Regions from separate parts of the Rothia sp. HMSC065B04 genome, predicted to be linked through region 3. Evidence: riboswitches for the same ligand, from Rfam matches in the RefSeq annotation. Region 3 holds a riboswitch; each other region holds the start of a gene.
The links. A riboswitch is a leader RNA that binds a small molecule or an ion and turns the genes downstream of it on or off. The one in region 3 is predicted to bind S-adenosylmethionine.
Positions count from the first base shown of each region.

Region 1 (4,760 bases), on a different contig from region 3:
TACCGGCGAACGGGTTCGACGGTAGCTTCACGGAAGAGACACGCTTCTCGGCACGCTCAGCGCGAGCGCTGGAGGCGGCGGTAACCGTTGCGGCGGTCATTACTTCTCAACCACCTTCGCGATCTTCTCGACGGCTACGCTGTCAGCCTTCTTTGCGAACTGGTCGTCCACAATGCTGTTCAGCGCCTTGTCCACGTCGGACTGGGAGGGAACGTCGCCGGACTCCACCAGAATCGGGCCGACACCCTTCAGAACCTCAACCTGCTTAGCGCCCGGAACCGGGTCGATATCCAGGTGGGTGCGCTCCATGACGACCTGGGCGGTCTCGTGCTTAATGCCGGACTCCTCCTCGACAATCTTCACAGCCTCTTCGGGGTTCTTCTTAGCCCAGGCGCGAGCGTACTCGTACACGTCCACGATGGTCTGTGCGGCGGTCGGGTTGGACTGAATGAACTTCTCGGTGGCGTTCAGGAAGCCGTAGGTGTTGAAGTTCAGGTTGCGGTAGAAGAGCACGTCGCCGCTTTCCACCTCGGCGGCAGCCATGATCGGGTCCAGGCCGCTCCACGCGTTGACCTGACCGTTATCCAAGGCGGTGCGGCCGTCGGCATGCTGCAGGTTCTGAATGGTCAGGTCCGAAGCGGAAATACCCTCCTGCTTGAGTGCCTGCAGCAGCAGGAAGTACGGGTCGGTACCCTTGGTCACGGCAACGGTCTTACCCTTCAGGTCCGCAACCTTGGTGATGCCCGAATCCTTGCGGGTCACCAGAGCCGACCATTCCGGCTGCGAGTAGAGGCTAATGACCTTGATGGGGGAGCCATTAGCGCGTGCCAGCAGCGCCGCCGAACCGGCGGTCGAGCCAACATCAATATTGCCGCTACGCAGCGCCTCATTCGCCTTGTTCGAACCGGCCGACTTGACCCACTCAACCTTCTTACCCTCGGCGGCGAGGGCGGTCTCAAGCCAACCCTTCTTGCGGATAATCAGGGACAGCGGGTTGTAGGTCGCGTAGTCAATGGTCACGGTGTTCTGATTGCCACCACCGGCAGCACCGGAGGCGTTAGCGGAACCGGAACCTTCACCGGCGCAGGCGCTGAGCAGAGTAGCAAAAGCGGCGGCTGCAGCAAGGGACTTGAGGGCGGTACGGCGAGACGGGGAGTAAGTCATGATGAAATCTTTTCGCTTCTGAAGATGATGATGTGATGTGTGAGAAATGCGTTTCGTGGCGGCTTTAGGCGTTATCTTCCACGCCGAGCTCAGCCAACAGTTCGCTACGCAGCGCCGTGATCTCTGCATCGGCGCGGTCACGGGGGTGAGAACGGTCAACGGTCACAATGCGCTGGATGGTGGCGGGCGCCTCCGGGGTGTCCTTACCGAGGACGATCACCCGGTCAGAGAGGTACAGCGCCTCTTCCACATCGTGGGTGACCAGCAGAATCGTGGTCGGGTCTTGACGGTGCACGTCCAACAGCAAATCCTGCATGTTGATGCGGGTCAGCGCGTCCAGAGCACCGAAGGGCTCGTCGAGCAGCAGCACGCCGGGGTTGCGTGCGAGCGCTCGCGCCAGGGACACGCGCTGAGCCATACCGCCTGAAATTTCCTTGGGACGGTGGGTTGCGTATTCGCCCAGTCCGACCAGGTCGAGCAGGCGCGCTACGGATGCTGCGCCTTCAGATTTTTTGGTGCCCTGCGGTAGTCCGAGAGCCACGTTGTCGGCGACGGTGCGCCAGGGGAGCAGGCGCGGTTCCTGAAAGCCGATAGCTACGCGGGGGTCGAGGCCGGTCACTGCCTTCTCGCCGATACGCACGGTACCTGCGGTGATGCGGTTCAGGCCTGCTGCTGCACGCAGGAGAGTGGATTTGCCGCATCCGGAGGAGCCGATGACGGAGATAATCTCGCCGGGGGCTGCGGTGAAGGAGACTCCGCGAAGAACTTCGTGGGTTCCGCCGGGCACGGGGAAAGATTGTCCGACGCCTTCAAAGCTCAAGGGGACGGCGGCGGTGGATACGGCACGGCGGCCGTTCTTTTCACTGGTGGGTACGTCAGTTACTGCACTGTTGAGTGTCATGTCACTTCCATCGTTCCTGGCGTTAGCACCGGGGGCGGAAGAATCCGTGCCGGTTGCTGCGACGTCGTGGAGCCAGGTCTCTCAGTCGCTCTGGATGGTTTGCTTCTCCCACCCTATGGGCTGTGGCGTGCCTCAATCAACCCTGCGGGCGCGTATGAATTTCTATGACCGTATATTTCGCATTTATCACGAAATATTTCGGTTCCACGTCACAAAAAGATTTTTTCGTCACAAACGTGACCTCCCTCCCGCGCGCCCCGTACACTCAAACCACGAGATCATGAGTCCCGGCGCTAAGCTCTGGCTAGCCGGGCGGCAACCCTCTCCCGTAGCGGGGTGCCCCAGATGATGATCTGGCCTCAACGGAAAGAGGCAAGTACGGCGCGAACGCGCCACCTGCACGAAGGCCACCACCGAACGCAGAAGGCAAGAAGGAGGCGGCGCGCGGGGTGCAGGGCACTAACCCGATCGTCCCCGATCATTCGCGAAAGGAAAATCGATGGCTGAGCAGAAGAAGCGCATCGTAGTTAACGCATTCGAAATGACCTGCATCGGTCACCAGAGCTTCGACCTCTGGCGTCACCCGCGCTCCCGCGCAACCGAGTACAACACCATCAAGTACTGGACTGACCTGGCTAAGACCCTTGAGCGCGGCCTGTTTGACGCCGTGTTCATCGCTGACGTTGTTGGTATCTACGACGTGTACAAGAACTCTGCCGCTCCCGCCATTGAAGGTGCCGCTCAGGTTCCCGTGAATGACCCCGCAACCCAGATTTCTGCAATGGCTGCAGTGACCGAGCACCTCGGCTTCGGTGTGACTGCTGCCGCTACTTTCGAGCAGCCCTACACCCTGGCTCGCCGCTACGCCTCCCTCGACCACCTCACTGAGGGCCGCGTCGGCTTCAACGTTGTGACTTCTTACCTGCCTTCGGCTGCTGAGAACCAGGGTCTGCCCACCCAGATCCCGCACGACGAGCGCTACGAAATCGCCGACGAGTTCCTGGACGTCTGCTACAAGCTGTGGGAAGGCTCCTGGGAAGACGGCGCAGTCATCAAGGACCGCGAGCGCGGCATCTACGCTGACCCCTCCAAGGTCCACCCGATTGGCCACAAGGGCAAGTACTTCTCCGTGCCCGGTATCTCCCTGACTGAGCCGAGCCCGCAGCGCACCCCCGTGATCTTCCAGGCTGGCGCATCCAGCCGCGGCCAGCAGTTCTCCGGCAAGCACGCTGAGGCTGTGTTCATCAGCGCCCTGCGCCCGGACCTGACCCGCGTTGTGACCGACCGTATTCGCGCCGCTGCAGAGGAGCAGGGCCGTAGCCGCGACGACGTCAAGATCCTCGCAATGCTCTCCGTCATCGTGGATGAGACCGAAGAGAAGGCAAAGGCAAAGTACGAGGAGTACAAGAAGTACGTGAACCTCGACTCTGCACAGGCTATTGTCGGCGGATGGTCCGGTGTTGACCTGTCCCAGTTCGACGAGGACGAGGTCCTGAACTACGTGCAGACCGAGTCGATTCAGTCCTTCCTGACCCCCTTCACCCTGCAGGCGAAGGACAAGAAGTGGACCCGCAAGGACATCGCTGAGCACACCACCCTCGGCGGCATGGGCGAGGTCATTGTTGGTGACCCGGTTCAGGTTGCTGACGAGCTGGAGCGTTGGATCGACGAGGGTGGCCTGGACGGCATCAACCTGGCTTACCACGTCTCCCCGGGTTCGTTCGAGGACTTCATCGAGTACGTTGTTCCCGAGCTGCAGAAGCGCGGCCGCTACCGCACCGAGTACGAAGGCAACACCCTGCGTGAGAACATCTTCGGTAAGGGCCACACCAAGGTTGCTGACTCCCACCCGGCTGCTAAGTACCGCGGCGCATACGTGGGCAAGCCTTCGGCTGCTGACACCCCGGCTCGCGCAATCGCTGAATAAGCGTTGCCGCTGAAGCGTACCGTGTAGGTTCGCTCAAACTTAACGATTGAAAACAAGAACGCCCGTTCTGCTGGAGGATTTGTACCCCCGGCAGGGCGGGCGTTTCTTTGCGCTGTGCTTTCTTGATGCGGGCTTTCTTGAAGCGGCGCGTTCTTTATACTGGTTGGCATGACTGAACTGAACCAGGTTGAACTTAACCACGATGACCGCTGCCCCTGCTCGAGCGGCGAGGTGTACGGCGCCTGCTGCGGCAGGTTCCTGGGCGAGTTTGCCGCCTCCGGCACGCTGACTGCTCCCGCGCCGGAGCAGCTGATGCGCTCGCGTTTTACCGCGTTTGCGACAGGGGATGCGGCGTACCTGCTGGCGAGCTGGCATCCGAGTACTCGCCCGCCCGCCTTGGAGTTGGAGGATGATATCCGCTGGTATCGCCTGGATATTCTGGGTGCTTCGGGTGGCCCGTTTGATGCGTCCGGTACGGTGGAGTTCGTTGCGTATTACCGTTCGGTGCCGGGTGTTCCTGCGGAGGAGCGGGTGAAGGGCAGCATGCATGAGCTGTCGCGCTTTGAGAAGGTGGGCGGCGCCTGGTTCTACGTGGATGGAGACGTCCGCTAAGTCTCGTCACTTTCCTTGCCTCTCGTACATGCTGAGTGCGGGTGGGCAGATAAAGAAATGGCAGAATCATTCCGAAACCGGAACGATTCTGCCATTCTTTGTTGACGCCTCTCAATGAGGCTAACTATCGGGGCTAGCGGACTTAGCTAGTCCAGC
Region 1 covers NZ_KV808409.1:77,004-81,763, forward strand. Annotated here, with positions in the region: gene HMPREF2845_RS06935 (ABC transporter permease) at 1-100, opposite strand, end outside; gene HMPREF2845_RS06940 (aliphatic sulfonate ABC transporter substrate-binding protein) at 100-1,164, opposite strand; gene HMPREF2845_RS06945 (ABC transporter ATP-binding protein) at 1,229-2,065, opposite strand; SAM riboswitch class I at 2,070-2,166, opposite strand; SAM riboswitch class IV at 2,342-2,450, shown strand; gene HMPREF2845_RS06950 (LLM class flavin-dependent oxidoreductase) at 2,565-3,992, shown strand; gene HMPREF2845_RS06955 (YchJ family protein) at 4,161-4,604, shown strand; gene HMPREF2845_RS06960 (NCS2 family permease) at 4,747-4,760, opposite strand, start outside.
Region 1: it holds a riboswitch for S-adenosylmethionine, as region 3 does, so the genes downstream of both, HMPREF2845_RS06945 (ABC transporter ATP-binding protein) here and HMPREF2845_RS05650 (bifunctional o-acetylhomoserine/o-acetylserine sulfhydrylase) in region 3, are expected to answer to the same signal.

Region 2 (4,760 bases), on a different contig from region 3:
AAAAGCTCGGCATACAGTCGGTACGCATACCGGCACGAAGCCGAACAACCGCCACCTGCCGCAGGTTACCGCGAGCAAACCATCATCCGGTCAACCCGCAGCAGGCAGCGGAACCAAGAGGCGCCTCCTAGAGGGACGCGCGAATCGCCTTGGTGGCGTCCACCAGGTGACGCAGAGACTGCTTGGTCTCCTCGTAATCACGAGTCTTCAGGCCGCAGTCAGGGTTCACCCACAGGTCAGCAATGGTGCCGTAACCAATCGCAGCCTTCAGCAGGGACTCAATCTCCTCCTGCGAAGGAACACGCGGGGAGTGGATGTCCCACACGCCCGGGCCCAGACCGGAAACGAAGCTCTCCGGAATGTCAGCCAGCAGCTCCATGTGCGAACGAGCCGCCTCAATGCTGGTCACGTCAGCGTTCAGAGCGTTAATCGAGTCGATAATCTCGTTGAACTCCGAGTAGCACAGGTGGGTGTGAATCTGAGTGGAATCCTTCACGCCGCTGGTAGCCAGGCGGAAGGAGTTCACCGACCAATCCAGGTACTGCGGCTGCTCATCGCGGCGCAGGGGCAGCAGCTCGCGCAGAGCCGGCTCGTCCACCTGAATGATGCGGATGCCCGCCTCCTCCAGGTCGGCAATCTCGTCGGCAAGAGCCAGAGCCACCTGGTTAGCGGTCTCGCGGCGCGGCTGGTCGTCACGCACGAAGGACCACGCCAGAATCGTCACGGGGCCGGTGAGCATGCCCTTGACGGGCTTGTCGCTCAGCGACTGTGCGTGGGAGCTCCACGGCACGGTGAACGCCTCACCGCGCAGACCCTCACCGTGACGCTTCACGTCACCGAACAGAATCGAGGGGCGGGTGCAACGCGAACCGTAGGACTGAACCCAGCCGTGGCGGGTGGTTGCGAAGCCGTCGAAGTTCTCAGCGAAGTACTGAACCATGTCGTTACGCTCAGCCTCACCGTGAACCAGCACGTCCAGGCCCAGCTCCTCCTGCAGCTTGATGACCGAGGCAATCTCGTCACGCAGGAAGCCGTTCAGCTCCTCGGCGGAAATCTTGCCCGCACGAGCCTCCGCACGGCGGCGGCGAATCTCAGCGGTCTGCGGGAAGGAACCGATGGTGGTGGTCGGCAGCTTCGGCAGGTTCAGGTCAGCCTGAGCCGCGCGGCGAACATCAATGGTCGGGCGGTTGAAGTCCTCAGCGGTCACAGCTGCGGCGCGGGCACGAATCTCGTCGTTGTGCTTGCGCGGGTCAGCGGCGAAGCGAGCCAGCGCCTCGTCAGCAGCCTTCAGCTCCGGCTCAACAGCAGCCTCACCCTCAGCCAGGCCACGAGCCAGCAGGGCGATCTCGGCAACCTTCTGGTCGGCGAATGCCAGGCCGTCCACGGGAACCTCGGCGGGGTCTTCCAGAGCCAGGTCGTGCGGCACGTGCTGCAGGGAGGTCGAGGAGGACACCGACACGGCACCCTCGGATGCGCCGGGCAGCGCCTCCAGAGTCTTCAGAGCCGCGCGAACATCGGCACGCCACACGTTACGGCCGTTCACAACACCGGCAACCAGGTGCACACCAGCGGCAGAAACGGACTCCAGCTCAGCCTTCGAGTACACGCCGTGCACCAGGTCAAGGTGCAGAGCCTCAATACCGGTACCCAGCAGAGCCGGCAGGTTCTCACGCAGGGAACCGTAGGGGCTGGTCACCAGAATCTGCGGGCGCTTCTCGCCGGCAGCCAGGGTGCGGTAGGTGCGCTCGGCAAGCTCAGCAACCTTCGCGTTGTCGGCACGGTCCACGGTCGGGCCCGGCTCATCCAGCTGAACCCACTCAACACCGCGCTCAGCCAGCTGCTCCAGCACCTGAGCGTAAGCGGCAACGAACTCATCCAGACGGTCAACGGGGGAGAAGTCCTCAGCGGAACCCTGCTCAGCCTTAGCGCCCAGCAGCAGGGTCAGGGGACCAACAATCTGCGGGCGAACCTTCACACCAGCCTCCTTAGCGACCTCGAGCTGCTCGTCAATGGCCTCAAGGTTCAGCTTAATCTCGGTGCCGGCACCAATCTCGGGCACCAGGTAGTGGTAGTTGGTGTCGAACCACTTAGTCATCTCCAACGGAGGCAGGGTCTCGGTACCGCGCGCCAGTGCGAAGTAGCCGGGCAGATCCAGCAGACCGCGTGCATCCTTAGCCTCAGCCAGACGCTCGGGAACCAGGGTGAACAGGCGAACAACGTCGAGCACCTGGTCGTAGTAGGAGAAGGTTGCCGGAATCGAGTAGTTATCAGCCTTCAGGCCGGCAGCGGTCACGCGCTCGAAGTAGGTGCGCTGCACGTCAGCGGCGGTGTCCTGCAGCTCCTGCAGGGTTGCCTTGCCCTTCCAGAAAGCCTCCTGAGCCTTCTTCAGCTCACGGAAGCGGCCCACGCGGGGGTAACCAACAATGGTTGCGGCGGGGAATGCGGTGTTCGACATAGTAATTTTTCCTTTACTGGGGATAGATGTGGGAGTCAGTTCCGGTGTTTCGCCACCCAGCGGTGGGCGGTGAAACGGGGGTCGTAACTCCCGGAATATTTGTGGGGGAGATTATGGAAACGCATCCGACAAGGAGCGTTATGGGGGTTAGGCGTATTCCAGTTCGCTCAGCGGCTGAGAGAAACGGTTGCTGTATCGGGGTAGGTCCAGCTGGTCCAGAACGTCCAGAACCGCCGCATGCTCGTTGAAGGTGAAGAAGTGCAGACCCGGCGCGCCCGCGTCCATCACGGCGCGGCACTGGTTCAACGCGTACTCAACACCGATGCGGTGCAGCTCAGCGCTACTGGTTGCTGTCTCTAGGGCGTAGGCGAGGTCCGTCGGGACTTCCATGCCCGCCATCTGGCAGAGATTCTGCAACCGCTTCAGCGAGGTTACCGGCATGATGCCCGGAATAATCGGAATATCCACGCCTGCCAGGTGCGCCGAATCGACCAGGGCGCTGTAGCGCTCATCCTCAAAGAACACCTGAGTGATCGCGAAGTCCGCGCCGGCACGCTGCTTGGACAGCAGAATCTCAATATCCTGCAGCAGGGATGCGGACTCGGGGTGCTTCTGCGGGTACGCCGCCACACCAATCGACACCTTGCCAGCCGCCAGGTGGGCGAAATCTTCACGCTCCACGCGGCGAATGAGCTCTACCAGGTAGCGGGCGAAAGGAAGTTCAGAAACCTGACCTTCCTGAATATCACCGCGAAGAGCCAGGAAGCCGCGCACTCCCAGACCCAGAATTAGGCGGACTGCGCGCTCCAGCTCATGCACCGAGTGGCCTGCACAAATCAGGTGAGCCAGCGGGGTGAGGGAGGTTTCATGCACTAGGTGGTCGAGCAGCGCCAAGGTCTTCTGGCGGCGCTTAGCGTCACCGGCGTAGGTGACCGACACGTAGTCGGGGTTGGTGCCCTCAAGCTCCGCAATGGTGCGGAGCAGCGACTCACAGCTCGCCTGTGAGCGCGGAGGGAATAGCTCAAAAGAAAGAGCCGGGTGAACTGTAGCCATAACCATCCTTCGTGTTCACCCGATAGATACGCACCGTGAGGGTGCGCGAATTCTTCTGCAGGATGTGCTGTACCGGTTTGCGGGTGCACATCATCAAGGGGTGCCGAAGGGTATTCTTCTCTATCGGTTCTGGCGGGAGCACCTTGTCCGTACCCTGCACCGTGACGGTGGGGGATACTGGCGAGGTTGCTGCGACGTCTACGAGCCAGATCTCTCGGTCGCTCTTGATAGATAACGCTTTCACTTTACCCACCGCTTCCGAGGGCATGCAAGGGATACGGCGGTTGATGTCCTAATATTTCTGGACATGACATTGGGGCGAAATATGAACTTAATATGACTGACTATGACGAAGGGCGGCTGGGGGGTGTTGCGGGTAGGGCTGTCGGCTGACCCATGGATGTCCGGAACTATCGCAGATACATCTGCTTAATATTCTTGGACACGCGCGAATATGTGTGTTTTATATTTCAGTGAGGAGTAGGGTAACTAATGAGGCACGGGTAGTGTTTCGATGTCCGCTCATCGAGGAGTTGTAGGGCTCAAAGATGAGTTCAGTATGACTTTGTGAGCGTGGTGAGAATGAAAAAGCTATTTTCTTCTATACTCTGGTCCTTCCGCCTAGCATGGAAAACCTGTCCCACAACCCTGGTGAGCGTCGCCCTATCGCTAGCCGTCATCGCCTGCATTCCCTTGAGTCAGTCTCTGCTGATTGGTAATACAGTGTCAGCCTTGAGCGGTTCGAATGGTGGCGCGGCCTGGATTTATATTGTTGCGCTTGCCCTTGTTGTTGGAATTAATATTATTGCCCAACGTTGGGTAATAAGTAACATGCTGATCCTCAAATCAAAGGTGAATTATCGGGTTCACTGCATGTTAAATAACAGGTTATCTACATTTCCATTATCTGATATAGGTAGCACAAAATCGCAGGAAGATATACGTGCTGCTAGAGAGGCAATATCGAAACAGGAATTGCAGGTTCACACCATGTCAGTTATGACATTGGTGAGTGCCTTCGCAATGGTGTTACTTCTCTGTCTTAATATCGCGAACGTCAGCATTGTGGCAGCAATTTTTGCGGCACTGTGTTCATTGCCCTTAGCCATTGCAATGGTGATTCTCGCTAAACGTGATTACGCTATCTACACCCTAATGTACGAGGATTATCGGGCAGAGAACTACTATCTAGACAATCTGATGGCTCAGAGTCGAGCCCAAGAACTTCACCTCATGAGAGCCTCCCGATTTT
Region 2 covers NZ_KV808407.1:87,491-92,250, forward strand. Annotated here, with positions in the region: gene metE (5-methyltetrahydropteroyltriglutamate--homocysteine S-methyltransferase) at 128-2,455, opposite strand; gene HMPREF2845_RS03435 (methylenetetrahydrofolate reductase) at 2,603-3,508, opposite strand; SAM riboswitch class I at 3,626-3,742, opposite strand; partial or broken gene HMPREF2845_RS03440 (ATP-binding cassette domain-containing protein) at 4,091-4,760, shown strand, end outside.
Region 2: it holds a riboswitch for S-adenosylmethionine, as region 3 does, so the genes downstream of both, HMPREF2845_RS03435 (methylenetetrahydrofolate reductase) here and HMPREF2845_RS05650 (bifunctional o-acetylhomoserine/o-acetylserine sulfhydrylase) in region 3, are expected to answer to the same signal.

Region 3 (4,760 bases):
GGCGCCCGGTTGGTTATTATGCCTGGATAGCGCACTGGGGGAGGGGGCGTTTAAAAGGTTTGTTCTATTTGGGTTTCACGCCTTATAGCAGCGAGGCGCGGGCACCGGCGCGGATGCGGCGGGCGGCAAGGAAGGTCAGCCCCAACCCCACCGCGGCGTAGAGCAACGCCAGGGCCGCGTCCGCCGCCAGGAGTGCAAAGAAACCCGGCGAGGTGCCGCCCGAAACGCCGCCAGAGGTATCCAGCGCCTGCACCAGTCGGGACCCAGGAACCCAGGCGCACAGCCACGCAAGCCAGCCGGGGTAGGTGCTCACCGGAACGATTACGCCCGCGCTGACCGGCAGAATAATCGACAGGATATTCGACCCCGTGTACGGATCGGACAGGTACAGGCCCAGCCCGGCGGCAAAAATGCCCAGGCAGACCCCGCCCAGAACCGCAACCGGCATCAGCGCGATGGCGCCGAGCAGAAGCCCGGAACCCGCCCCGGTAGGGGGTGCCGTGAGGGAGAGCAACCACACGATGCCCACGTTGCTCAGGCCCGTTACGGATGCCAACAGCGCGGGCACCGCCGCCGCACCCAGCCAGTAGCCCGCATCCACCGGGCGTGCCGTGCACACGTACTCGAAGACGCCAATCCACCGGTCGGTGGCAACGCGCGCGACGATGCCGGCGGCCACCGAGCTGAGGGTGGCAATCAGGGCGGTCGCGCAGCCGATGCGTACCGTATCGTTCGCGGCGAGGTCGGCGCCCAAAAGCACCGTAAAAAGCACGTTAAGACCGGGTACGAGCACCAGGGTTGTGATGGCCGTTCCGAGGGTTGCGAAGGTAATAGAAGATGACCAGCCGATAGAGGCGGTAGACAGTGCCCGGCGCACCACGCCGGGCAGGGAATCAGTAGAGAGAACACGCACGCTACATCGCCCCCAGGGTGCCGCGACGACGGGCGGAGGCGAGAGCCTTCCGGGCAAAGAGGAAGGCGCACAACGCCCAAGCGAGGCTCACGGCGAGCGTCTGCGCAACGGGCAGGAGCGCATCCGCCGGGGTAGTGATGGTGGTACGCCCAAGTAGGAGATGAACCGGCGCCTGCAGGGGAATGAGCATGCCTACAGCATCTAGCCAGGCGGGCGCTTCAATGGTCGTGAAGAGAACCCCGGAAAGAATAAAAACCGGCACGAGCAACAGCTCCTCGTAGGCGATAGCGTTCGGTGTGGCCACGAAGAACACCGCAATCATGAACGTTACCGACAGGCACGCAAGCCACAGCAGGGGAACGCCCAGAACGTAGCGCGGCCAGAGTGCTGAAAAGTCCGTGACCTGCGGGTTAAGCGTCACAAGAGCCCAGATGAGCCACGACAGGGGCAAAGCCGCCATACCCACAATGGATGCGCTCGAAACGATAGCCGCCAGCACCCGCACCGGAGAAATCGACCCCGAACACAGGTACACGAGGGTCCCACGGAAACGCTCGAAATTGATGATGCCCGCAGACACGATGCAGACCGACCACATGCCCACAATGCCCGCGCGGGTCCACGCGAGGGTCGGGTCAACGGAGTGACCCGCGGAGCTCTGCGCCGCCGCATGCACCGCAAGAGCCTGAATAATAACCGACCCGAGCACCGTACTGATGAGTAGCTGAATGAAGTAGGGGACCGTCAGGAACTGGCGCAGGCTAAAGCCCATGAGCCGCAACTGACGGGCGCACTCCTGCCGTAGGTCGCCCCCTCGGCTCTGTTGCTGGGAGTCTTTCGGACGCCGTGTCTGAGCGTTCATCGCTTGAGCCCCTCCGCCATTGCCAGGTATGCCTCTTCCAAGGTTGCCGGGCGTGTGTACGGTTCGGTCCGTGCCCCGATACGTGCGGTGGCAAGCCCCTCCGCGAGGATACGGTGCGCCTCGCCCGCCTCGAACGTGGCGCGCTCGCCATGCCAGTAGAGGGTGAGTTCCCAGCCGGAACCGCGCGGGGCGAAGAGCACCGTAGCCTTATCGCCGAGGAGCCCACGAAGCGTATCAAGGCCCTCGGTGGCGGTGGCCTCGACCTGTACCACGGTCGTGGCGGCAATGCCGGCGTGCGCGGCGATGTCTTCGAGGCTGCCGCTCACGGCGACGGAACCGGCGCCTAACACGGTGATGGTGTGCGCCAGGTCCTCGATTTCGCCGAGTAGGTGGCTCGTCAGCAGAACGGCGGCGCCGTCTTCCGCGAGGGAGCGGATGAGGGTTCGCACGGTTAGGGCGATATCGGGGTCGAGCCCGTTGGTCGGCTCATCCAGCAGGAGCAGGGCGGGGGAGCCGAGCAGGGCGCGGGCAATATGTAGGCGCTGCTTCATGCCGCGGGAAAACTCCTGGACAGGCTGCGTTGCCGCATCGGTGAGTTCCACACGGGCTAGGGCATGCTCCACCTCGTGTCGTCGGGTCCGCCCGGAAACCCCCGCAACATCGGCGAAGAACAGCAGATTGTCGCGGGCACTGGCGCGCGGGTAGAAGCCGTTCTCCCCGCCCAACGCGAGGCCCACGTGGCGGCGAGCCCGCTGCGGGTGAGCGATAGCATCCACACCGTTCACGGTGAGGATACCGCCGGTAGGAGTGAGCAGGGTCGAGCACATCTGCACGGTGGTGGTTTTGCCCGCACCGTTGGGGCCGAGGAGGGCATGAATCTCACCGGAACTAACGCGAAGCGACACCCGGTCGACGGCGGTAAAAGCGTTTTCACCTTTGCCAAAGACGCGGCTGAGCTGCGCCGCATCAAGAACAAGAGACATGGTAGGTAACCTTCGGGTATGACCCTCTGGCCCCTATACCGGAGGGATGCTGAGCAGGATAAACGGCGTAGCGAGCCGTAGCGAGTTGTACCCTGCGTGAGTGTATGTGTCATTTCAGTGTACCGAAAAACCGTAGATAAAAGTGATGGGGGTTACTGTGTGGATGGTGGGTGTCCGCCTCCGCATCTCGATTGCCTCGTCCTCGGATTGCCCCGGCACCGTCGTTCGCGTTTTATGACAGACGTTAAAAAACGTCATCTTTGCAATGAAATGTCTTAAAGTACCGCGCACCCACAAAATCCTTGACCCCGCCCCGTGCCCTATGACACTCTAAATAACAGGTCAAGAGCGCCAGCGATAAGCCCCAGCTAGCTGGCCGGCAACCCTCCTCCGCGGTGGGGTGCCCTGGGTGAAGACCGGGCGGCACGCACAAGCGTGACGCAAGCGCGGGACCGATGTGACCGAAACCGGTACATCAATCGTGACAGGATTATTCGACGACGATTCCTGTACCGTCGGCATGCGGCCCCTTAAGAATCCCCAATAGGAGCCACGCATGAGCAACAACACTACCGTCCCGACTCCCGCCAACCCCGCCGGTTGGAAGTTCGAAACCCGCCAGATCCACGCAGGTCAGGCGCCGGATGCCGCAACGGGAGCTCGGGCACTACCTATCTACCAGACCACTTCCTTCGTCTTTGACAGCGCCGAGCAGGCAGCGAACCGTTTCGCCCTCGCCGAGCTGGGCCCCATTTACACTCGCCTCAACAACCCCACCCAGGAAGTCATCGAAAACCGTATCGCTTCCCTGGAAGGCGGCGTAGGCGCGCTGCTGCTGGCATCCGGTCAGGCAGCTATTACCTACGCAATCCTGAACATTGCCGGTGCAGGCGACCACGTTGTTGCTTCGCCCTCCGTGTACGGCGGCACCTACAACCTGCTCAAGTACACCCTCGCCGACCTGGGCATTGAAACCACCTTTGTTGAGGACCCGGACGACCTGGACGCATGGCGCGCCGCAGTACGCCCCAACACCAAGCTCTTCTACGGCGAGTCCGTGCCCAACCCCCGCAACGACGTGCTCGACATTGAGCCCATCGCCAAGATCGCGCACGAAAACGGCGTACCCCTGATCGTGGACAACACCGTACCCACCCCGTACCTGCTGCGCCCCATCGAGCACGGCGCAGACGTAGTCGTCCACTCCGCCACCAAGTACCTGGGCGGCCACGGCACCTCCATCGGCGGCGTGATCGTTGACTCCGGTAACTTCGACTACGGTGCAGACCCCGAGAAGTTCCCCAAGTTCAACCAGCCCGCCCCCGGCTACCACGGCCTGGTCTACGCACGCGATTTGGGTAAGGACTCCGCGTTCGGCGCGAACCTCTCCTACATCCTGAAGGCGCGCGTCTCCCTGCTGCGTGACACCGGCGCCGCAATCTCCCCGACCAACGCCTTCAACATCGGCATCGGTCTGGAGACTCTCTCCCTGCGCATCGAACGCCACATTGAGAACGCCACCAAGGTCGCCCGCTGGCTCGAAGCAAACCCGCAGGTCGACAAGGTTATCTGGGCTGGCGTGGAATCCTCCCCCTGGTACGAGCGTGCACAGAAGTACCTGCCCAAGGGCCCCGGTGCGGTGCTCGGCTTCACCCTCAAGGACGCAACCCTGGAGGAGACCCGCGACTTCGTGGACGCCCTGAAGCTGCACTCCAACGTGGCGAACATCGGTGACGTACGCTCGCTCGTGATTCACCCCGCCTCCACCACCCACTCCCAGCTTTCCGCTGAGGAACTGGAGAAGATTGGCGTGTACCCGAACTTCGTCCGCCTGGCAGTCGGTATCGAGAACATCGACGACATTCTCGCCGACCTGCAGCTGGGCTTCGACACCCTCTCCTAAACGGTGATGCAACCCGCAGGTGGACCGGCAAGCTACGGCTTTTCGGTCCACCTGCGGATTCCCCGTTACGGAGCATGTTGTAACTGTGCGGCGTTGCTG
Region 3 covers NZ_KV808408.1:593,079-597,838, reverse strand. Annotated here, with positions in the region: gene HMPREF2845_RS05665 (ABC transporter) at 83-913, opposite strand; gene HMPREF2845_RS05660 (ABC transporter permease) at 915-1,685, opposite strand; gene HMPREF2845_RS05655 (ABC transporter ATP-binding protein) at 1,772-2,758, opposite strand; SAM riboswitch class IV at 3,099-3,211, shown strand; gene HMPREF2845_RS05650 (bifunctional o-acetylhomoserine/o-acetylserine sulfhydrylase) at 3,315-4,661, shown strand.